DNA from 3 places in the Lysinibacillus sp. Bpr_S20 genome. Region 1 is predicted to be linked to each of the others. Evidence: riboswitches for the same ligand, from Rfam matches in the RefSeq annotation. Region 1 holds a riboswitch; each other region holds the start of a gene.

The links. A riboswitch is a leader RNA that binds a small molecule or an ion and turns the genes downstream of it on or off. The one in region 1 is predicted to bind cobalamin.
Region 2: another riboswitch for cobalamin. It lies ahead of MWJ95_RS08665 ((2Fe-2S) ferredoxin domain-containing protein); the one in region 1 lies ahead of MWJ95_RS04460 (hypothetical protein).
Region 3: another riboswitch for cobalamin. It lies ahead of MWJ95_RS05245 (ABC transporter substrate-binding protein); the one in region 1 lies ahead of MWJ95_RS04460 (hypothetical protein).

Annotation. Positions count from the first base shown of each region.
Region 1 is NZ_JALNLQ010000001.1:877,280-885,048, forward strand. It holds gene MWJ95_RS04445 (methyl-accepting chemotaxis protein) at 1-492, shown strand, start outside; gene MWJ95_RS04450 (amidase family protein) at 1,038-2,507, shown strand; partial or broken gene MWJ95_RS04455 (DUF2268 domain-containing putative Zn-dependent protease) at 2,738-3,708, shown strand; cobalamin riboswitch at 3,865-4,048, shown strand; gene MWJ95_RS04460 (hypothetical protein) at 4,294-5,031, shown strand; gene MWJ95_RS04465 (elongation factor G) at 5,451-7,391, opposite strand; gene MWJ95_RS04470 (S9 family peptidase) at 7,669-7,769, shown strand, end outside.
Region 2 is NZ_JALNLQ010000003.1:163,608-171,376, reverse strand. It holds gene MWJ95_RS08685 (energy-coupling factor ABC transporter ATP-binding protein) at 1-69, opposite strand, end outside; gene cbiQ (cobalt ECF transporter T component CbiQ) at 69-839, opposite strand; gene MWJ95_RS08675 (energy-coupling factor ABC transporter substrate-binding protein) at 845-1,117, opposite strand; gene MWJ95_RS08670 (energy-coupling factor ABC transporter permease) at 1,121-1,867, opposite strand; gene MWJ95_RS24440 (hypothetical protein) at 1,914-2,045, opposite strand; cobalamin riboswitch at 2,259-2,443, opposite strand; cobalamin riboswitch at 2,660-2,842, shown strand; gene MWJ95_RS08665 ((2Fe-2S) ferredoxin domain-containing protein) at 2,981-3,352, shown strand; gene cobJ (precorrin-3B C(17)-methyltransferase) at 3,357-5,027, shown strand; gene MWJ95_RS08655 (sirohydrochlorin chelatase) at 5,042-5,938, shown strand; gene cobK (precorrin-6A reductase) at 5,935-6,696, shown strand; gene MWJ95_RS08645 (precorrin-8X methylmutase) at 6,709-7,368, shown strand; gene MWJ95_RS08640 (cobalt-precorrin-5B (C(1))-methyltransferase) at 7,368-7,769, shown strand, end outside.
Region 3 is NZ_JALNLQ010000002.1:128,087-135,855, reverse strand. It holds gene MWJ95_RS05265 (heterodisulfide reductase-related iron-sulfur binding cluster) at 1-1,034, opposite strand, end outside; gene MWJ95_RS05260 (cob(I)yrinic acid a,c-diamide adenosyltransferase) at 1,656-2,219, opposite strand; gene MWJ95_RS05255 (adenosylcobinamide amidohydrolase) at 2,275-3,747, opposite strand; gene MWJ95_RS05250 (FecCD family ABC transporter permease) at 3,744-4,745, opposite strand; gene MWJ95_RS05245 (ABC transporter substrate-binding protein) at 4,742-5,707, opposite strand; cobalamin riboswitch at 6,063-6,245, opposite strand; gene MWJ95_RS05240 (acyl-CoA dehydrogenase family protein) at 6,324-7,769, opposite strand, start outside.

The sequences.
Region 1 (7,769 bases):
ATAGAAGCAGCGCGTGCGGGAGAGCATGGGAAAGGCTTTGCGGTAGTAGCAGAAGAAGTTCGACAATTGGCAGAGCAATCCAAGCATTCGGCTATTCAAATTGTCGAGCTTGTAGTTGGTATTGAAAGCGATACAAAACAAGTAGCTACTTCTGTCGAAGAGGACTTGAAAAACGTTCAACAGGGCGTCTATGTCATTGATGAGGCCACAAAGTCATTTGGTACGATCTCTCAGCATGTTAGCAAAATGACGAACCAGCTCGAGGATATTTCCGCAACAGCTGAAGAGCTTTCTAGTAGCGCGAATGAGGTGACAAAATTAGTATCGACAATCGCACATGGAATGGATAATTTGTCTAATCACACAGAGGTCGTCCTTCAGTCGGTCGATGAGCAAAGTGCTTCCATGCAAGCGGTCAACATGGTGGTGTCACAAGACTTATGCCAACAAGCTGAAAATTTACAAAAGCTTACACAAAGGTTTAGTGGGTAATAAGGTGTTATAAATATAAAAAAGCTATGTTGCAGAGGATAGATTATCTGCAACATAGCTTTTTTAAAGCTGCTATGCTTTATAATAAGCCGAAAAAATCGGTTTAGTAGCTCCAAGTTATTTATGTATTCTTATTGCTTGAACAATTAATATTATTCCTATAATGCATAAACTCCCTGATAAAACATGAAGGGTTATATTCCATCCTTCACTGACTTTTTGAAAATATTTGATATATAAAGACACGCCATATATGCACAATAAGACACCCCAAATGCCCCTAAGAATCTTCATTTGATCTCTATCCCAGCCTTTCAAAACTAACTAAAAATTTTATCTGTAAAGAGAGTGTAGCACAGTAGATAATTATTTGGTAATTAATTGGAGGGTGTGTGACAATTTTAATTACCAGGTTAAATGCAGGAAATAAAGCCTTTAGATTTATATGTAAGGGGCAGAGAAATTTGAAAACACTAAAAGCTGAAAATAGCTTTAGGTATTAATTAATTTTATTGGTATAATCTTGAAAGAGGGGGCAGATCTAAATGGGGATAAAGTTTAATAGCTTTTTTAGAGAAGAATTGTCAGTAATTGATATTCAAGTAGCTATGGAACATGGTGAGATCACATCAAAGGAATTAACGATGTATTATTTACACAGAATTGCTAAGCATGACCAAAGTGGACGGAAAATTAATTCAATGCTTGAAATTAATCCTGAAGCGATATTTATTGCTGAAGCTTTAGATGAGGAAAGAGTGTCAAAAGGGGCTAGGGGGCCTCTACACGGAATTCCGGTTGTTTTAAAAGACAATATCGAAACGAAAGATTTTATGCATACTAGTGCAGGAGCAATAGCTTTAGAAAACTATGTAGCTGGGCAGGATGCATTTCTAGTAAAAAAGCTCCGTGAAGCGGGGGCTGTTATTTTAGGGAAAGCAAATATGACTGAATTAGCAAACGGTATGTCGAGTACAATGTGGGCAGGTTATAGTTCTCGAGGTGGACAAACGCTTAATCCTTATGGAGATTCAGAACTTTTTGTTGGAGGATCCAGCTCGGGGTCGGCGGTAGCAGTGGCATCGAATTTTGCTGTTCTATCAATTGGAACGGAGACAGATGCCTCGATTTTAAGTCCTGCTATTACAAATTCAGTAGTCGGCATAAAACCGACTGTTGGGTTAATTAGCCGACGAGGAATTATACCTTTTACATACTCTCAAGACACAGCAGGACCAATGGCAAGAACGGTTACCGATGCTGCTATTTTATTGGGCGTATTAACAGGAGTAGATAAAGCCGACGTAGCTACATATAAATGTGAAAGTAAGATACATCAAGACTACTCAATCTTTTTAGATGATATAGGATTAAAGGGTGCTAGAATCGGTGTTTATACGAATGCCTCCAAAACTTATTATGATTCAAAGGAATATGACGAAACCCTTTTTAAGAAGGCCATTCAAACGTTAAAAGAGCAAGGAGCCGTCATTATTGAAGACATCGATATTCCTTCTTTCCATAGGGACTGGAAGTGGGGAGTACCTCAATATGAATTCAAGCATAGTTTAAATAATTTCCTTATAAATCTACCTTCCCATATGCCTGTACATTCTATTTCTGAATTAATTCAATTTAATAAACTCTCGGAAGAAAAGTCATTAAAGTATGGGCAGGATAAATTGGAATCGAAAGAGAATTTAGCGAACACGTTAAGAGATCCTGACTATCTAAATGCAAAGCTAGAGGATTTGTATTTTTCTCAAGAACAAGGAATCGACTATACATTAAAAAAATATGATTTAGATGCGATTGTCTTTCCATCATATATTGGCTCGACAATTAGCGCGAAAGCTGGATATCCGTCAATTGCCGTACCAGCAGGGTATATGGAAAATGGGAGACCGTTTGGTATAACTTTCGCAGGCACTGCATTTAGTGAGGATGTACTCATAAAACTCGCATTTTCATTTGAGCAAGCAACTAAATTACGAAAAGCGCCGAAATTGTCATAAGATTTTCTGGGCAATCTGATACTTTCTTAGGATATTAAAATCTAAACGAAAGTATCTTTTTTGTGTTATTAAAGTTTGCTAGATTTTTTAGAAGATTTCATGGAACTTACAAAACTTTTTTTTTTGGAAAAAACAAGCGAGGAACTTCGAAATAATAAGAAAATAATATGATAAAATATATTTAATAGTAAAAAAGTAAAAAATTCCATTTTGAGAAGGGTGGATTTTCCTTGAAAAATTATCTGAAAATAGTTGCAGTATTTTTTCTAATGATTTCATCTCTAACACTTGCTTCTTGTACACAAACAGAAAACTCGAAAAATAAACGTATCGTTCCCGATGAAAACAAGATATTGAAAGTATAGTTACATCATTCGAGCACCCTCAAACGAAGCAAAAGTTTAAAATAGTAAATGCCTATAAACTTTACAATAATTATGAAGATAAGGTTGAAAGTAATCCCAAACAATCACGATTGGAAATTTATAATGAAGAAGTAATTAAACCAATATATAGTGATTGTTTTGAGAATGGTGAATATCTTCATATGGCTGATCCAGTTCTAAATATAGATCCTGATAGCTTAACAGAAAATCAAAATTTAAGTGAAAACATTGATAGGGAAAAAACAGAAAATATTCTTAAAGAAGCTCTTTTGAAATCTTCTGACCTTATTGCATCCGGAAATGAAACAACAGTATGTGTTTTTCCTGTTGCAGATGCAAATGCAAATATGGTTACTGTGGGGGCAGGAAAAATAATAGTCTTTTACAATAAATATTATACCGAAAATGATTTAAGGTCTAGTATAGCTCACGAATATCATCATAGTGTTTGGACTGAGAAGTACGCACGTAAAGATGTACCTGTTACAGTTTTGGATAACCTAATATTTGAAGGAAAGGCGATTATGTTTGATAAGTTAGTTTATCCTGACATTTATTTTGCTCCAATATATACAACATACACCAAAGATGATTGGTCGAAAATTGCATTAGATCTCGAAAAGTCTGACGTGAATCGATCTTACGAAATTATTTCGGGAGGTAATGGCCTTCCTAGTCAATATGGTTACGGTGTGGGCTATAAATTGGTTAAATCCTTTCTTGATTTGAACCCAACTTTAACACCAGAGGAATGGACTGCCCTAAGTTCAAAAGAAATTTTTGAAAAAGGGGATTACCTTGAAAACTATAAATAACAATTTTATAAAACGCATTATGGGAAAGCAGAAAATAGAAGAAAAAGATTAAGAAACTGGAATTTATTGTGTTATTTGACTTTGGAAATACACTCATTTACAATTAATTTAATATTCAATAAGGAATGTAGAATTTACTAGATTCCTTTTACAACTGAATAGCGTGGAGTAATAGGTGTAAATTGCGTGCAATTTACTTAAAAGGGAAGTCGGTGCAAATCCGACACTGTCCCGCAACTGTAAATGTGAGCGACTTTTCATAGACCACTGTTTAACGACGGGAAGGAGAAAAGTAGCGATGACCATAAGTCAGGATACCTGCCTATTATGAGTACACACCATAACCCTACGAGGAATAGGAGGTGGCATGTTGACAAAACAGAATACTCTGTTCGTCACTGTACGTCGAACGTCCCAAATCAAAAAATGGATTTGCTATCAAGCTAGTTCTTCCGGATTTGGGCATTGTTTGACAGTATATGATGAACGAAAAAGATAGAATGAAGGATTTCCTCGTACAATAGGAAATCCTTTTTTTACTGATGAATTCCGTTTTGAAAATATGTACGAAAAGAGGATGCCAAGATGACGAATATTCATGTATGCACAGCACAGGAATCACAATCTTTAGATATGAAAATTTGTAAGCAGCCACGCACCGAATTTACTAAAAAAGCGGCAACAAGAAAGGTAGTAGAATCACTTGTCGATCAATTGATAGCTAGCAATCTTATAAGCAATGAACGATTATTTGAGCAAATTTTATATAATAAAGATATTATTTGGATCCAAAATGACAGTTTTAACGGGCACCTTTTGGCAAAGGCGAATAATACAGATCAGCTGAAAACAAAAACTAACGGTTTTATGATGTACATGCCGACCAATCCCATTGTGTATGAGGTAAATGGTGAACATTATCATCTAATTACACGCATTGATTCAACTCGTGCAAAACCAAATTTAGAGCGACTCTCACAAGCCCCTAAGCCAATATTAAGTGCTGCTCGTGTCAATGATTTATTGTGCTCAATAGTGATGCGCTTCTATGAAATATATTTAGGGGATTTATCACAGGTAGCTCATAAAGACAAACAACTGATTCATTTTGTAGAGCGCGAATATCAACAGTTCTTAGAAGCAGTGAAGGAACTAAATGAATATCATTTAAACTGGCACCCACGCGGTAATGGACATCAACAATTACTAGAGTTAATTGATAATTTACAGCTTTTAAAAAGTCGACCTGGCAAGGTTTTAATGGATTTCTCAAATCCTCATAGCTACGCTGTCGTGGAGCCTTCCTATAATTTCGTGGGTTGAATATGAATACCCGCGGAATCAGAGCGAATACCCGCGAAGCAAGAGATATCCGCGGAATCAGAGTGAACATCCGCGAAGGAGAGATACCCACGGGATAAGAGTGGATACCCGCGAAAGCAGGGCAAATACCCGCGAAGCAAGAGATATCCGCGGAATCAGAGTGAACATCCGCGAAGGAAGAAATACCCGCGGAGTCAGAGTGAATACCCGCGAAAGGGAGTAGAATACCCGCGGAAGCAGAGCAAATATCCGCGAAGCAAGAGATATCCGCGGAATCAAAGTGAATACCCGCGAAAGGGAGTAGAATACCCGCGGAAGCAGGGCAAATACCCGCGAAAAGGAAGAGAATACCCGCGAAGCAAGAGATACCCCGGAAAACAGGACATTGATCTAACGAATCAAGTCCTGTTTTTATGAGTTTAGTCAATACAATGCATAGCGGCCTCAGCTTGATCCCATGGAACGGCGTAGCCCTTGCCTTTTGCGCAAAAAATACTCGATGATGTGTACTCAGGATCGGCATTCTTATCGTAGCCAATTTTTGCAATAATGGCTTCTGTATTGTGGCACACATCATAGCCATCAAATTGTAGAGAAAGGACGCCTTTACCATTGGTGTAGGCGGCAAAGGTTGTACTGTAGCTCATAAATGTTGCGACAGGCGCGCGACCGGTTAAAATTGCTTCATTTTCTGTTAAGTTTGGGGCGTCAAATTTACCGGCAGCTTGCTGTATATCGGTCATCATGCGACCGATAAAATCGCTAGGGGCTTTAAGCTTGAAGCGGTAATACGGCTCTAGTAATACATTTTCTGCTTGCTCTAGACCTTGCCGTAATGCACGAACTGTTGCCTCGCGGAAATCGCCGCCTTCAGTATGTTTTATATGTGCGCGACCTGTTAAGAGCGTAAAGCGAATATCTGTCACGGGGAATCCGGTTAACAGCCCATGATGTTCGCGCTCGAATAGATGTTTTTCAATGAGTCGTTGATGCCCAACCGATAAATCATCCGCGTGACAGGCATTGACAAATGTGTTGCCGGTACCTCGTGTATTTGGCTCCATTAATAAATGTACTTCCGCATAATGCTTTAATGGCTCAAAATGACCATAGCCTGTCACGGTTGTAGCAATCGTTTCCAAATATAAAATCTGTGGTTCGCTAAATGAAATGTCTAGCGAGAAGCGCTCACGAAGCACTTCGATAAGCACTTCGAGTTGAATAACACCCATAATATGCACATGAATTTCTTGGAATTTTTCATGCCAAAGCACACGTAACGAGGGTTCTTCTGCTTCAAGTGTGCGGAAAATTTTTAAAACTTCCTTTATATGCTGATCGCCTTCATACTGTACTTTTGCCTGTAAAGTCGGTACTAACTCATAGGGTTGTGGGTTCCTTGAATGACCAATGATATCGCCGATGTTTGCTTCGCTAATCCCTTTTACTGCAAAAATTTCTCCAGCTTTGACCTCTTGGGCTGTTTCATAACGACTGCCATTGTATAGTCGAATCTCCGTCACTTTTTCAGTCACATCACCAAAAGAAAACTCATCACGCACATGCAACGTACCTTGTAAAGCCTTGATAAACGTTAAGCGTTGATGCCCATCATGGCGAATTTTAAACACCTCGCCTTGAAACGGCACCTCGTTATTAAAATGTGTCTCTGTAAGTAGGGGGAGCTGTGAAATAAATTCCTTTATCCCAATATCTTTTAAGGCTGAGCCAGAAAAGCACAAAAATGCCTTTTCCTGTTTAATTAACGTTTGAATATGAGCCATGCAGCTAGAGCTTTCCAATGTATCATTAAGAAATGCATCGAGAAGCTGCTCATCACGTTCAGCAAGCCACTCCATCATGGCATTTGATACATAATCAGAACGGAGCGGTTCATCTACGAATAGTACGTCCGTAGAGCAATACTGTTGAAGCTGTGTTAGAACGGCTTCAACGTCTGCCCCTTCACGGTCAATTTTGTTGATAAAGAAGAAGGTTGGGACGTGATATTGGCGTAAAAGTTGCCACACTGTTTCTGTCTGACCTTGTAGTCCTTCAACCGCACTAACAATAATAATGGCATAATCCATAACCCGAATGGCCCGCTCCATCTCTGGAGAGAAATCGACGTGCCCGGGTGTATCGATTAACGTATATGTATCATCCCCAAGCGTCATGCGACCTTGCTCCGCAAAAATCGTAATACCTCGCTGACGCTCCAGCTCATGATTATCTAGAAATGTGTCCTGGTGATCTACTCGTCCACGAGCTTGAATACTGTTTGTATGAAATAGTAACTGCTCAGAAAATGTTGTTTTTCCTGCATCCACGTGAGCGAGTACTCCAATTGTTACATGCATAAAAAATCCTCGTTTCTATGAATTCATTTAACAATATTGTAACAGAATTGGACTGGAAAATACTTAGGAAAGTGGATGGGTGCAAGCGTTGAGCATTGCATGTTGCGTATATATCCATAGCTCTTTGTAATTATTGCAGAGTAGCAAAGGTATTTTTAGATGTTTAAATCCCTACTTTAGATAAAAAAACAATTTCTCTTTAAAAGAAGGAATAATACTTAGGGTATCGAAATAGTTTAGTATGTAATGAAATTTCAACACAAAGGGGATTTTAAATATGACATCGAAACAAGGGATTCAACCAGAAGATCTATATCAATTAAAATCAGTGGCAGATCCACAAGTATCACCTGACGGAACAGAAGTTGTGTATGTTGA
Region 2 (7,769 bases), on a different contig from region 1:
TGTTAAGGCATGAGTTCCATCTGCATAAGCGTAAGATAAATCTGTTAATTCAAAGTATAAGTCTGTCATTAGAAAAAACCTCCATAAATGATAAGGAGTATAAAAATAGCGGCAATACCTAGCCAATTATTTATGTTATAGCTGACATCCTGCTGCCAATAGACAGCTTCGCCACCACGTGCTTCCATCGCATTATTCAGCTCACGACTTCGTTGGAACATCTCGACAAATAAAGCTGCAATCAACATTGATACGGAGCGAAGCCATTGCATAGGGGAGCTGTACCCTAATCGAGCCTGTTGGGCAAGGTGAATTTTTTGCATACTATCTAAAAAGATAAAAATAAAACGATACGTTAGCTCTACTAGCTCTACAAACAGAGTAGGAAGTCGCCATTGTCGCAAAACGTAACAAATGGATTGAACAGATGTTGTGAGAATTAAAAAATACAAACAGCTAATACTGCCAAGGACGATGAAAAAAAGCTGTTGTGCTGTCACTAGGCTCGCACTACCTACAAAAATTGTCCAATTATGAAGAGAAAATGACCAAATGTTTGAAGGGAGCGAACTTGTTGCTGGCCCTATAGAAATTAAAATGGATGCTAAACTTGATAGTAAAAAAAATCCAGGTAGCAATAATAATTTGCCGTAATATTTGGCAGGGATTTTTGCGACTAAAATGATAAAAGCACTCATCACAAGAAATGTGATGAGTGAAATTCGTTCATCTCTCATGATAAGCGACAATAAAAGTAGTCCAAGGGATAACGCCATTTTTTCTAGCGGATGAACAGATGCTAGTTTATTCATATAAGCATACTTATCAATGAGTAACATGGCGTTTAACCTTCTTTATGTTTGCCACGCATTAAGCCAATAAAATAGCCGATAAATCCAGCGCCAATAGCAGCTTGCAGAGCGAATAATAAGCTTTCAATTTCACCACTTGGTGGCTCCCATAAACTTTCAAACCATGGCTCATAGCTAGCATCGATTTCACCAATTGCTGCTTCTGCTTCGCCATCAGCCCCCTCGAATTCTGCGCCTTTTTGAATGAATAGAGGGAAGATTGCTAGCAATACAACAATGGCTAAAAGCAATAAGTTTTTTTTCATTTTTTAATGAGCCTCCTTTGCTGAGAAAATACGTAAAGCTTTTAATTCACTGACATTGTATTTTTTCAGGAAGTTCATAACGATCACTGTTAAAAGACCTTCACTAACAGCAAGAGGAACTTGCGTCAACGCAAAAATACCAGCAAACTTTGTGAATGAAGCTATAAAGCCACCAACTTCAGAAGGGAATGCAAGAGCTAATTGTACAGAAGTGACAACATATGTCCCTAAATCACCAAGCATGGCTGCTAAAAAGACGGCAACCGAAAATGATAAACCTATTTTTTGTGAACCCTTAAAAACATAATAAGCAATAATAGGACCAGCAATTGCCATAGAAAATGCATTAGCGCCTAAAGTTGTAAGTCCACCATGTGCTAAAAGTAAAGATTGGAATAATAATACGATTGTCCCGATAACACTCATCGCCAATGGTCCAAAAAGAACTGTCCCAAGCCCAACTCCTGTCGGATGCGAGCAACTCCCCGTTACAGAAGGGATTTTTAAGGCTGATAGCACAAAAGCAAAGGCACCCGATAGACCTAATATCATTTTTGTTTCAGGATTTTCATCAATAGTTTTACGAATAGAACGTAATCCTAAAATAATAAATGGTATCGATACCACCCACCAAAAAATGGCCCATTCAATTGGTAAAAAGCCTTCCATAATGTGCATCGCAAATGCACGATTTGGCACGAATAAAAATGCCAATAAGAAATAACTAAGCTTCCAACCTGAAAATTTCAAAAATCTCTCCTCCTAGCTTTAAAATTTTTCGAAATAGTATGCGAGGCTATATAATTTTGCCTTGGCGTAATTGTAGCTGTCGCTTTGCTTTCGCTACAGAAACCATTTGTAGCTGTCGCTTTGCTTTCGCACAGATAAATAATGCATTCGGATTTTGAATTGTGCAATCACAATTCATTCCTTTAAAAATCCGCGACATCCGCCAGAGGCTTTTTTTCATTCAGTAGGTGTTTTGGCCCGATTGGGACCATATCTGTACTCATTTACTATCTTGAGATGGAGTCTCTTCTGAATGAAAAAAGCACTTCTCCGATAGTGGAAAAGTGCATAGCTAAAAAATGCAAATAAAATTCTAATCTGCTCAGCCGCACACCCATCCTCGTAGGTTGAAACGATCACATATTTTTCGGCAGGTCTCCTGGCTTTAGTTCAACGTTTTATAGGTCTTCCCATCCATTGGACAGTGACATTCTCTATAAAACTCCCTAGTACAGTGGCGGGACCGCGCCGGACTTAAACCGGCTTCCCTTTTAAGCGAAATGCTGAACAATTCGCACCGAAAAAAGATGAAGTTGTGAGATTTCACGACAAAGTGTAACATGATTTTCCATAAATATGCTATACTTTTGTGAAAAAATTTAAAATTGAATATCTATGTAGAAAATTCGGATAAATAGTAAACGAATGTCTCATTTTTCTAAAAAAATGAATAAAAATGTCACAAATTAAGAAAGAAATATTGAAATTTTAAAAAAATAAGCTATGATAGAAACAGTTTTCAATTACATAAATTTATATAAAACGTCCATAAGTGCTTGAATATGTTCAAGATAATAGGGAAATCGGTGAAAATCCGATACAGCCCCCGCTACTGTAAAAGCTGATGAAATCGCGGATGCCACTAGTGAAAACTAGGAAGGCGCGAAAGTAAAAGGAAGCTTAAGTCAGGAAACCTGCTTATGTGATAATGCATGCAAACTTTTCGGAGGGAGAAGTTGAAGCGAGAGCGAGTATCCGTAATATTCGTTTTTATTTGGCTTCTACAAAACCTTTACTCTTCGTTTTAGAGTAGAGGTTTTTCTTTTTCTTAAAGCAAATGAGGGGAGAACAACGATGACAACTTGGAATTTAGAGGGGATGAAAACGCATCTTTTTATTTGTAATGGTAGTAGCTGTATGAAAAAAGATGCTGAGGATATTACACTGGCAATCCGTGATGAGATTCAGTTGCTAGCGCTTGATCAGGAAATACATACGACGAGGACTCGGTGCAATGGTAGGTGTAAGGATGCTTGTGTGGTCATTGCATATCCTCAAGGGAATTGGTACCGTGTGCCGACAAAGGAGCATGGAAGAGCACTCGTTCAAGATTTAAATCATGAATCTTTACAGAATGAGCATGTCTTTACAATGCGTGAAGGTTCGCTACAGCGTACAGCACAAACAACAGCCATTAAAGGTATTGAAAAGGTGAAAGAGGGGTAACAAAATGGCGCAAAAAGGTAAGATTTTCGTAGTTGGCTTTGGTCCTGGAGACTTTAAACATATTACGACTCGTGCTGTAGAGGCACTACAACAAAGTGATATGATCATAGGCTATAAAACGTATGTTGAACTAATTCAGGATTTAGTAAGTGCAAAATCGATTATTAGTACTGGTATGACAGAGGAGGTTTCTCGAGCGCAGGAAGCAGTACGTCAAGCGGAGGCTGGAAGTATCGTCTCGGTTATTTCTAGTGGAGATGCAGGCGTTTATGGAATGGCTGGATTAGTATATGAGGTCTTAATCGAGCTAGGCTGGACAGAAGCAACTGGTATCGAGGTTGAAATCGTTCCTGGTATTTCTGCTATTAATTCATGTGCAAGTTTACTAGGTGCTCCAATTATGCATGACGCCTGTACGATTAGTTTAAGTGACCACTTAACACCTTGGAATTTAATTGCAAAACGAGTAGAGGCAGCAGCGATGGCGGATTTTGTTATTGCTCTTTATAACCCAAAAAGTGGACGCCGTACGAGACAAATCGTAGAGGCACAACGAATTTTATTGGAATATCGTTCGCCAGATACACCGGTTGGACTTGTGAAAAGCGCGTATCGTGACCGTCAGGAAATAACGATGACGACTTTATCAGAAATGCTTGAACATGATATCGGTATGTTAACAACAGTGGTTATCGGGAATTCAACAACATTTTTCTATGACAATAAAATGATTACACCACGTGGTTATCAGCGTAAATATACACTTGGTGAAGAAAAACAACCGTTACGACCGCATCAACGACTGAAGGAAGAAAATGAACCATGGGCCATGAATCAAGAAACAGGTTCTGCACGTAGTGATTTTGCGACAGATCCCAATGCCAATCGTATGAAGCCCAGTTTAGCTATAACACCACAACCAAAGCCTAAAAAATCTTCACTTGAAATGGCGACAGCAGCTCTTGCTTTAGTGAAGGGAACTAGCGCTGTGAAAGCAACACCTAAGCTCGTGCAACAAAGAATCGAATCCATTTTTGAATTAGCTGTTAGTCCAGGGGTAGCCAATAAATTTTTTACGCCTCAACAAATGATGACGTTAGCGGAGGTAGTTGGTGAGAAAGGAACGATGGAGTATACACCAGACCATCAAATTCATTTGAAAATTCCTACGTCAGCGCCTGAAGACATTACAGCAAAGCTTCGTCAAGTTGGGTTTTTACTAGCCCCAATTGGTGACGTGCTGTCGTTAAAGGCTTGTGACTTCTGTTACGGAGAAAAGGTCGATTCGATTCCTTATGCAGAAGAGATTCAAGAAAAGCTCGGTGGTATGGCATTACCGAAAACATTAAATATTGGCTTTAACGGCTGTGGTATGGCGTGTTATCGAGCAGTATTTGATGATATTGGTATTGTTTATCGTAAAAGTAAATTTGATGTTTTTATTGGGGCCAAGCCGGTTGGACGAACAGCACATGCGGCCCAGCCGGTTGTGGAGGGATTAGAGCCTGAACAGCTCATACCGCTGATCACCGACATTATCGAAGAATATAAAGCAAATGCACATCCAAATGAACGTTTGTTTAAATACTTCAAGCGTGTGAAAAAGATCCTACATTTTACGTATCAGGATATGTCTTCAAAAATAAAAGTTGAGCCAGCTCCATGCGGCGACTAGTGAGGGGTAATGAGATGAAAGCAATTTTATTTGTCGGCCACGGGAGCCGTTTAGAAGCAGGAAATGAAGAGGTACGCAATTTTATCAAGCAAATGACACCTCGCATTGATGCAAGTTTTTTAGTAGAAACATGTTTTTTAGAGTTTGCTTCGCCAAACATCGAAGAAGGTATTACGAACTGTGTGAAAAAGGGTGCTACTGAGGTGCATGTTATTCCGATTATCCTGCTTCATGCTGGACATTCAAAAATGCACATTCCTGCAGAGATCGAGCATGCGCGTGAGCATTATCCGAATATCACGTTCACATATGGTCAAACAATCGGTATTCATGAAGAAATATTTGCGATTTTAGAAGATCGTCTTGCAGAAATCGGTTTTAATGCAGAAGAAGAACATAAGGATACTGCGATTTTATTAATTGCACGAGGCGGTAGTGACCCATATGCAAATGGTGATTTTTATAAAATTACACGTTTGCTGTGGGAAAAACTCCCGGTTCAGTATGTAGAGAGCGCCTTTATGGGAGTCACAGATCCTCGTGTTGAAGAAGGAATGGAGCGCTGTGTGAAGCTGGGTGCTAAAAAAATCATTATGCTACCGTATTTCTTATTCACAGGGGTCCTAATGGAACGAATGAATGGTATGTGTGAGCAATTTAACGAAAAATATGTGGATTGTGAAATTCAAATTGCCAACTATTTTGGCTATCATGAGCGTTTGCAAAATGTGCTATTGGAGCGTATTGAGCAAGCTGTAAATGGCACATCAACAGGCATGCAAGATTTGGAAAATTATCGTGCTTATGCGGCAGTTCATGGACATGCACATCATCATCACCACCATGAGCACGATCATGAGCATGACCATCACGACCATCATCATCACCATGAAGAGGAGCCAGTGAAATGATTTTCATGTTAGCAGGGACGAGTGATGCAAGGAATTTAGCGCTTGAATTACAGTCAGCAAATTACGCTGTGACAGCAACTGTTGTGACGGATTCAGCCGCCTCAAGCCTTGCAGAAGTGGGACTACCTCATTTAGTTGGTCGTTTAACAGCGGAAGAAATGGCGGCGATTATGAAGGACCAGGGATATCGTTTAGTTGTAGATGCTTCTCATCCATTTGCTGAAGAAGCTTCGAAAAATGCTATGGCGGCAGCGGAGCAAGCAAATGTTCCGTATATTCGCTATGAACGTGCACATTGGCATTATGCCCATCCACTCATTACGGTTGTGAAAGATTATGAGGAGGCTGCCCAATTAGCAGCAGAAAAACGTGGTGTCATTATGCTAACGACGGGCAGTAAGACGTTAGCGACCTTTACAAAGGTGTTGCATGGCTTAGAGAATACGCGAGTGATTGCGCGTATGCTTCCTCGACTCGATAATATGGAAAAATGTGAAGCACTTGGTGTGGCACAAAGAGATATTGTTGCCATACAAGGACCTTTTTCAAAGGAATTAAACGAGGCACTATTTCGTCAATATGATGTGACATTGATGATTACGAAAGAAAGCGGCAAGGTAGGCTCGGTGGATGAAAAGCTAGAGGCTGCTCTTGCATGTGGCATCGAAACGATTTTAATTGCAAGACCAAATATAAAATACGGACAGCAATATTCAACATTTGAAGATGTATTACAAGCTGTACAAAACACACTTTAGGAGGCAATTCCGATGGATTTTAAAACAGATTTCAAACCATTAACAGTAGACCCAGATAAAATTTACGATTACAGTTTCTCAATTATTGCAGAAGAAATGGGCGAGCATAATTTCTCAGAAGACGAGTGGAAAGTTGTACGTCGTATTATTCACGCTTCTGCTGACTTTGAATTAGGACGTAGCGTGATTATTACCCCGGGCGCAATCGAGGCTGGGATTAAATCAATTCTTGCAGGTCGCCATGTCATTGCAGATGTACAAATGATTGAAAGTGGTTCAGGTAAAAAACGCTTCCAAAAGCATGGAGGAGATTTACACTGTTATATTGCAGATGAAGACGTTTCAGTTGAAGCAAAAAAACAAAACACTACACGTGCGATTATCTCCATGCAAAAGGCCGCTAAATTACATGAAGGCGGTATATATGCAATTGGGAATGCACCGACAGCATTGCTGGAATTAATTCGTTTAATTAAAGAAGGCTTAGCGAAACCAGATTTAATTATCGGTATGCCAGTTGGCTTCGTTTCAGCCGCTGAATCGAAGGAAGAGCTATTAAAACTAGAAGGTATTCCTTATATTACAAATGTTGGTCGTAAAGGCGGTAGTACAGTGACGGTTGCCGCATTGAATGCTGTCTCACTTTTAGCGGATGAACAGGCGAAAAAATAATGGAGCGGAAGCCTAAAAAGGATCCCAAGGACATGCGTCACGGTTATACAACGGGAGCCTGTGCAACTGCGGTAACGAAGGCTGCATTACTTGCTTTAATTACAAATGAAGAGCAAGAAACAAGTACAATTCATTTGCCAATTGGACGAGATGCGACCTTTACGATAGAAAAATGTACATTTCAGAATGATGCTGTAAGCTGTGAAACGATTAAAGATGCAGGTGATGACCCGGATGCAACGCATAAAGCACTCATTATTGGCACAGTGAGCTGGGCGGATATACCAGGCATTCATCTGGACGGTGGAATTGGTGTCGGGCGCGTAACAAAGCCCGGCTTACCAGTACCTGTCGGAGAAGCAGCCATCAATCCTGTGCCACGAAAGATGATTCATAGTACT
Region 3 (7,769 bases), on a different contig from region 1:
ATCGCTAGCTGATTGCCCTTTGTATTCGCAAAGAATTGATAAGGTACCCAAGGCTTTTGCTTTGTCACAACAGCACCTGTAAATGTTAAATGATCACGAAGCTTCACGATTAAATCCATCGGTGATAGCATTTTCCCTGTTCCTGATGCTGGACACATATTTGTACAGCGCCCGCACTCTACACAAGAATATAAATCTAGCATTTGTTTTTGTGTGAAGTCTTGAATACGCCCAACACCAATGGCTGGAATATCCTCTTCATCTTCAGCATTTTCTAATGCTTCAAAATCGATAGGTGTTAGAGTACCTGTACGATCTAAACGGTTCATGTACACATTAATTGGACTTACAATCAAGTGGAAGTGCTTCGATTGTGGTACGTACACTAAGAATGTCAAAAGAATTAATAAGTGCGCCCACCACATTACATAGAAAACAACAGCCGCTGCTGATGCTGGTAAGAAACTAAAAATAGCAGCAATGCCAGAAGCAACTGGCTCTGTATAAGTTAGTTCTTCACCATGCCAAATGATGCCCATACCATTTGCAAGTAATGTAGATACCATTAACCCGCCAATGAAAATTAAGACAAGACCATTTTTCCAGCCTCGTTTTAAACGAACTAGCTTTTCTATATAGCGTCGATAAAATGCCCAGACAACCGCCACTAAAATCATTAATACTACGAGTTCTTGGAAGAATGTAAACACACTGTAGAAAATACCAAGCGGCAAATGAGAACCAGGTGCTAACCCCTTCCAAATTAAATCAATGGCCCCTAACTGTACCATCAAAAATCCATAGAAGAACATGACGTGAATTAAACCACTCTTTGGATCCTTTAATAGTTTGTTTTGGCCAAGTACATTAACCATAAGATAACGAACTCGTTCTTTAACACTTTCATCAAACTCAACCTTTTTCCCCAATTGTACAAACTTATAGCGTGTTTTTAACAGATAGAAGAACAATCCTACTGCATAAAGCACAACCACGACTGTTAGAACAATGTTTGCAATTACTAATGGACTCATGGTTGGTCCCCCCTTTAGTTTGTCGTAAGTTTCTCTCTTTGTGATAAATTTGCTAGCTCATACGTAAATGTACGTCATTCTATCATTATATTCCTATTCTAATAAATGAGTGAGCATTCAGTCAACATAAAACGGAAATATTTCTGATAATTTTATATTCTTACATTTTACAAGAAAAAAAGCCACCCTGAATTTTTAATGATGGCTACTAACCACTAAAGAGATTTATTCATTTATATTATAAATCTTTCTTTTAGTTGTATATAAATACTAAAAAAGCCGATTCGCATCATATTTTTTTGATGACAAATCGACTTTTTTAGTGCGGTAAATTTCAAATTAGCTATTTCGTTTTAAAACTAATATGTTTAGCAAAACGTGGGGTTGATTTCCGTTCCGACTGGGCGCTTTGCCGCTGACGCTTCGCTTTCGCGCAGAGCAGAGCTTCCTGGGGGCGTCGGGGCAACACGATGTTGGTCACGAAGGCGTTATCACAGGACGTGATGCTCTTAGCCTTCGTTCCCCTGTCGCTAATCCCCAAGGAGTCGCCCAGTCTCCACTCCAATCAACCTATATCAAATGTCATCCACAACTTTAGGTAATGTGCGTAATTTGATCAAGCTATTTTTTAAAAACATTGCCGCTTCGAATATATTCGATATCCGCTACATTCAATCGGAAATTAACAACACGTGCAACCGCAAATAAATAATCAGATAAACGATTTAAATATTTTTGTACAATTGTCGGTACATCTTCGATTTCCTTCATAAGCGTTACCATTTGACGCTCTGCTCGGCGTGCTACTGTGCGAGCTATGTGTAAAGTTGCAGCTGCCGGAGCACCTCCTGGCAGAATAAAGCGCTGCAACGGAGGTGCCTCTTCTGACAATGCATCAATACGCGATTCCAGCACTTCAATTGGCTTCTCTGTTAGCTTATAATGTCGCTCTTTCATGACATTCGCAAGGTCGCCACCTGCATCAAAAAGCTCATGCTGAATCGTTTCTAAATCAATTAAAATATCCTTAAATAACTCACGATCTAATTCACTAACAGCTTTACCAATAAAAGAGTTTAATTCATCGATTGCCCCATATGTCTCTACGCGTAAGCTATCTTTATCAACACGTCCTCCGATAAGACTTGTTTTACCTGTATCGCCTGTTTTTGTATAAAGCTTCATTTCTCTCATCTCCTAGAATTCATTTTTAGCAATTCGCCATGACATGTAGCTGTCGCTACAAAAAACTATCTGCTGAATGAAGATAATTCTTAATTGCCTGCACAGTTGTTTCAAAAACACCTTTACCGATAATTTTGCCTACATCCGTAATGGGTCCACCGTACAGCATTTCCTCCCCTTTTTGTGTCGCTGCAATCAATAAACTATCTGTTGCTGTACCTGTTGCAATTGTACCACTAAGGTCATCACGAATATTTTCTGATTGCAATGCCTTTGTTTTCGCCTCATTCGCTGTCATCATTGCTTGGAAAAACGCTTCTTCAGATAAACAGCCATTAACGATGACCCATGTATTAATAGTACCAATATATGGTTCACCTTGTCTTTCATGTGCGCGAGACACATCCACAGCATTGCCAACTCCAGCCGTCACAGCTACTAAGACGCTGCCAAAAGAAGCTTGAAATTCATTAATAGCAACAAGATTTGTTGGGACAGCTGTTAACATGACGACGGTACTCGTTGATGAAAAATGCTCATTTAGTAAAAATTCAGCGACCTCTCTCTTTACATCACTAATGACATAATCTATTGGTACAGAGCGATTTAACAGACAATCATACCAACCGATACCCGGATTATGAACAGCTGAGGACACTGTTTTCAACGGAAACTCTGATTGAAGCTTAATGTAATGATCTGTAACAGTGAAATTTTCCTTTTTAATGACAGCACGCTGCTGATGTTCAACTGAAGCTGGCATCATTGTAATTTGAGGCTTTGGAATTTCTGGATGTGCATAAGTTGTCACTCGGGCATGATAGACCTCTTCGATTTGTGAAGCAATTAATACTTCATGTGGCGCTCCAAATGCCCGCATCCGTCCTTCCTCCATTAATAATAATTCATCACAATAGAGGGCAGCTAAATTCATATCATGTAGTACCATAATCACGGTCAAACCATGTTCTATTGCTTCCTTTCGCACCATATCTAAAATTTGTCGTTGATGCGCAATATCTAGATGGTTCGTTGGCTCATCTAGCAGCAATATTTCTGCTGTTTGTGCAAGAGCTTGCGCGACAAAAACTCTTTGCTGTTCACCGCCCGACAAAAATTCCATCGGTGTCTGTTCATAGCGTTTCACACCTGTTTGCATCATTGCATGTTGGACCGCTTGTTCATCGCGATCAGTCCAGCTTGAAAAGAAGCCTGTTTGATGAGGATAACGTCCAAGTGATACTGCCTCCCGCACACTGTTTGAAAAGGCATTAGCATGTAATTGTGGTAGCACTGCCATTTTCTTCGCTAATGCACGGGCATTGTAAGAGCTTATAGTATGACCATCTATTAATATAGTGCCTGCGGTTGCCGGTAGTATGCCACTTATTACTTTTAACAGTGTGGATTTCCCGCTACCATTCGGCCCTAAAATCCCTAGTATTTTGCCTTTTTCAACGGAAAAACTTATATCATGGACAATCGGTACGTCTTCATAGCCGCCGGAAAGATGTTCAACAACAATCATGCCCGTACCCCCTTGCTTCTACGTTGTTTATAAAAAATATAGGAAAAAACGGGCGCCCCAATAAATGCAGTAATGACACCAATCGGTAGCTCTCTTGGTGTAATAATCGTTCTTGCTACTAAATCACAAATAATCAGCAAAGTTGCCCCATTTAAAAACGATAATGGCAATAAATGACGATGATCGGAACCCCAAACCATTCTCGTCATATGAGGAACAACTAAACCCACGAAACCAATTGTTCCAGAAACAGCTACCGCTGCTCCTGTCAACATAGATCCACCTACTAAAATAATATATTTACTGCGTTTAACATTGACACCTAAATGCTTCGCACGTTCTTCACCATATAACAAAACATTTAACTCGCGTCTTTGCGTCCAAAGCATTATTGAGCCAATTATGACAAACGGAATAATCATCTGAACATATGGCCAACCACGCATAGATACTGAGCCTAGCAGCCACCCGATAACTTGGCGTAGCTCCTCACCAGATAATGCAATCATTAATGAAATCAAGGAACCTAAAAATGAACTAAAGATAACCCCTGTTAAAATAAGCGTTTCCATTTTTAGCGAGCGATCTACTATTCTAGCAAAGCCCATGACAGCTACCATCGTTAATATGGCACCTATCATACTAAAGATTGGCAATGTAAAATGGCCTACTACAGGTATTGATAAACTAAAAAAAATCGTCATAACTGCGCCAACGGATGCACCAGAGGAAACCCCTAACGTATAAGGGTCAGCCAACGGGTTTTTTAATAAGCCTTGAAAAGCTGCCCCTGCAATGGCAAGTGACGCCCCTACAAGCCCTGCCAACAGGACTCGAGGTAATCGAATTTTCCATAAAATATTGGCAGCTGTTTCATCAGCCGCTTTATTCCACAATACTTCTAGTGGAATATGAACCGAGCCTATCGCCACACCACACCAGATGCTAATGATTAGAAGCGTAATTGCTGTTACATAGGCTACAATTGTTTTACTCATTTAAATGCCTCAGGGTAGACAGCCTTTGCTAATTCCTCAAGACCATCTGCTAAACGAGGACCTTGACGACTTGTCGTATTTTCATCGACTTGTACAATGGCTTTATTTTTCACGGCAGAGATTGTCTCAAAGCCTGGACGTTGCGGTATTTTTGTTAAAATATCAGGTACATAATTATAGGCGACAACAATGACATCTGGATTTTTTGCGATAATTTGTTCAGCATCAATTTCATACCAGTTGTTTGAATCTGCTGCTACATTTTCGGCATGAATCATTTGAAGCATTTCATTCATAAATGTACCTTTACCAGCTGTATAAATTTGTGGCTCATCAGAAGATTCTACAAAGACTTTCTTTGGCTCAACACCCTCAAGTTTTGTTTCAACTTCTTTCACTTTTGCCTTCATATTTGCGACTATTTTTTTAGCCTCTTCTAGTTTTCCTGTTGCACGACCAAGCTGTTCAATCGTTGTGTAAGTTTCATTAAAGTTTTTTGCATCCGCTACTACAAATACTTTCACACCTGCAGCCTCAAGCTGTTCAATTGCTCCTTTTGAATAGCTCATACCCGATGCATGCGCAAGAACAATATCTGGCGATAAAGCAACAATTTGTTCAATATTATAATCTATGCCGCCAACCTTTTCTTTTTTAGTAGCCTCTACTGGATAATCGTCATTATCTGTTACACCCACTATTTCATCATTTAAGCCAAGACCAAATAAAATTTCAGTGTTACTTGGAATGAGAGAGACTATTTTTTCAGGAGGTGCTTCTAGCGTAATATCTTTGCCAGTAGCATCCGTTAACGTCATTGGGAATGTTGCTTGATCTACTTTCGTTGCCTCTTGTTGTTCAGTAGATGAGGGCTTTTCTTTTGTTGCCTCTTTTGTATTACATGCAGCAAGCAAGCCAATTGCCAAAAATGCTGATAATCCTATTTTCCAAATTTTCTTCATGTGAATAAATCCCCCTTAGTCCTGTGCATATAGTTTTTAACGACTTGTTTTTCTGATTGATCGATACTTTTCAGATTTTCATCTGCTAATGTTGTGGTTTATTGCTCAATGTTGCAGGTTTATCACAAACATTTTGAGTTTATCACCTAACTATGTAGATTTATCGCCCAACATTTTGAGTTTATCACCCAACTTTGTCGATTTATCACCTAACATTGTGAGTTTATCGCCCATTTTTTAAATATATCGACATTCATCTTCCAAAACAAATACCCCTCATCAGAAAACAATGAGGGGGTCAAATTTGCACAAAAAAATCCATGACAAAATCCACCATCCTATCCTCGTAGGCTACAACGTGTTTTCTATAAAGGCAGGTCTCCTGGCTCGTGCTACATACGCTTTTTCAAGCCTTCCCGAAATTTTCAGTGGCGCAGATTGAAAAAACTCACACATACAGTGGCGGGACCGCATCGGAATTACACCGATTTCCCTTTTCACTTTACTTAAGTAAAGAACCTTTATAATTTTCAGTTGATTTTATTATACATGAAAATTAAAGAAGTCGCCTCCATTCGAGACGACCCCCAATTAAATCCATTATGCGCCAAAGAAGTTACACTATATCCGAAAAATACTGTACCGTTTTCATTGGTGCACCCAATTCACGCAATGACCATGTGTTCTCTAAATAAATATCTGCTAGTTTCTCATATTTGCCACCGAATTTTTGAGCCCATTCGACCGCTACCACACTTTCATATAAATGCGCCATTTTCTCTGCGACCTTTTTTGCCTCAAACGTTTTCGTAGCATCATCTAAACGGCTAAATGTTTGCAACGTTGAATCTAGTTTTGCTAATTGATCCACTACAATTTCGACTAATGGACTGTCAGCTAATTTTTCTAAACGTTCCTCCATGACACGGACAAACATTTCGTGCACATGAAACTTTTCAACTAAACGAATAAGCTCTAAGGCTAAAATATTCGCAGTCCCCTCCCACACAGTAAGTACCTGTGCATCTCGTAATAACCGAGGTGTAACAAAATCTTCAATATAGCCGTTTCCGCCATGTAATTCAATGGCTTCACTAGCATAATGTACAGCTTGCTCCGCCGTTTCTTTTTTCATGATCGCAATATACAAACGATTCAAAATGATGTCCTCTTTTTTGCCCTGCCCGCTCGTTACTTTATCGTACAGCTGAATAACATCAAAAACCGTAGCAACTTCTACATGAAGCTTGGCAGCGAATTTCCCTAGCGTATCTTGAATCATAGGATATTGTGTTAAAGGTTTACCAAACGCATGACGATTTGTTACATAGTGCTTCGCCTCTAAATATCCGCGGCGCATAATGCCGATAGAAGCAACTGCATTGCAAATTCTTGATAAATTAAGCGCCTCGAGCATGTAGTAAATCCCTTTATCAGGGTCACCTACAACATAGGCTAGCGCACCATCAAATTCTACTTCACCAGAAGGTACTGCTCTAACACCAAGTTTATCTTTTAAACGCCGAATTCGAAGGTTATTCACAGTGCCATCCTCATTTCGCCATGGAACAGCAAACAATGTTAAGCCCTTTGAGCCTGCCTTAGCCCCTTCCATGCGAGCCAATACCATAGTTACGCCACACATTCCTGCGTTAGATGCAAAATATTTCTCCCCATATAAACGATACTGATTGCCTTCCTGTCTTGCTTCTACAACATTCGCACCAACATCAGAGCCACCTTGACGCTCCGTTAAAAATGTAGCCCCTTCATATAGCTCCGTCTCTCCTGTTGCACAAACATGTGGTAAAAAGCGCTCCTTCACCTCATCACTCGCGTAATGATCCAGTAAATACGCCGTTGCCATCGTTAACGTAACCGGACAATAAAAACCTGGTTCGGCATGTGATAGTATATAACCTTGAGCAAAGCTATACACATAATTGCCCTTTCTACCTAGTTGCGGAATATTCTTATGCACATAGCCCACAATGCCGGTATTGTACGTCTCTTCAATTGTTTTTTTATACCCTTCATTGACCCAAACCTTTGACACTTCTTC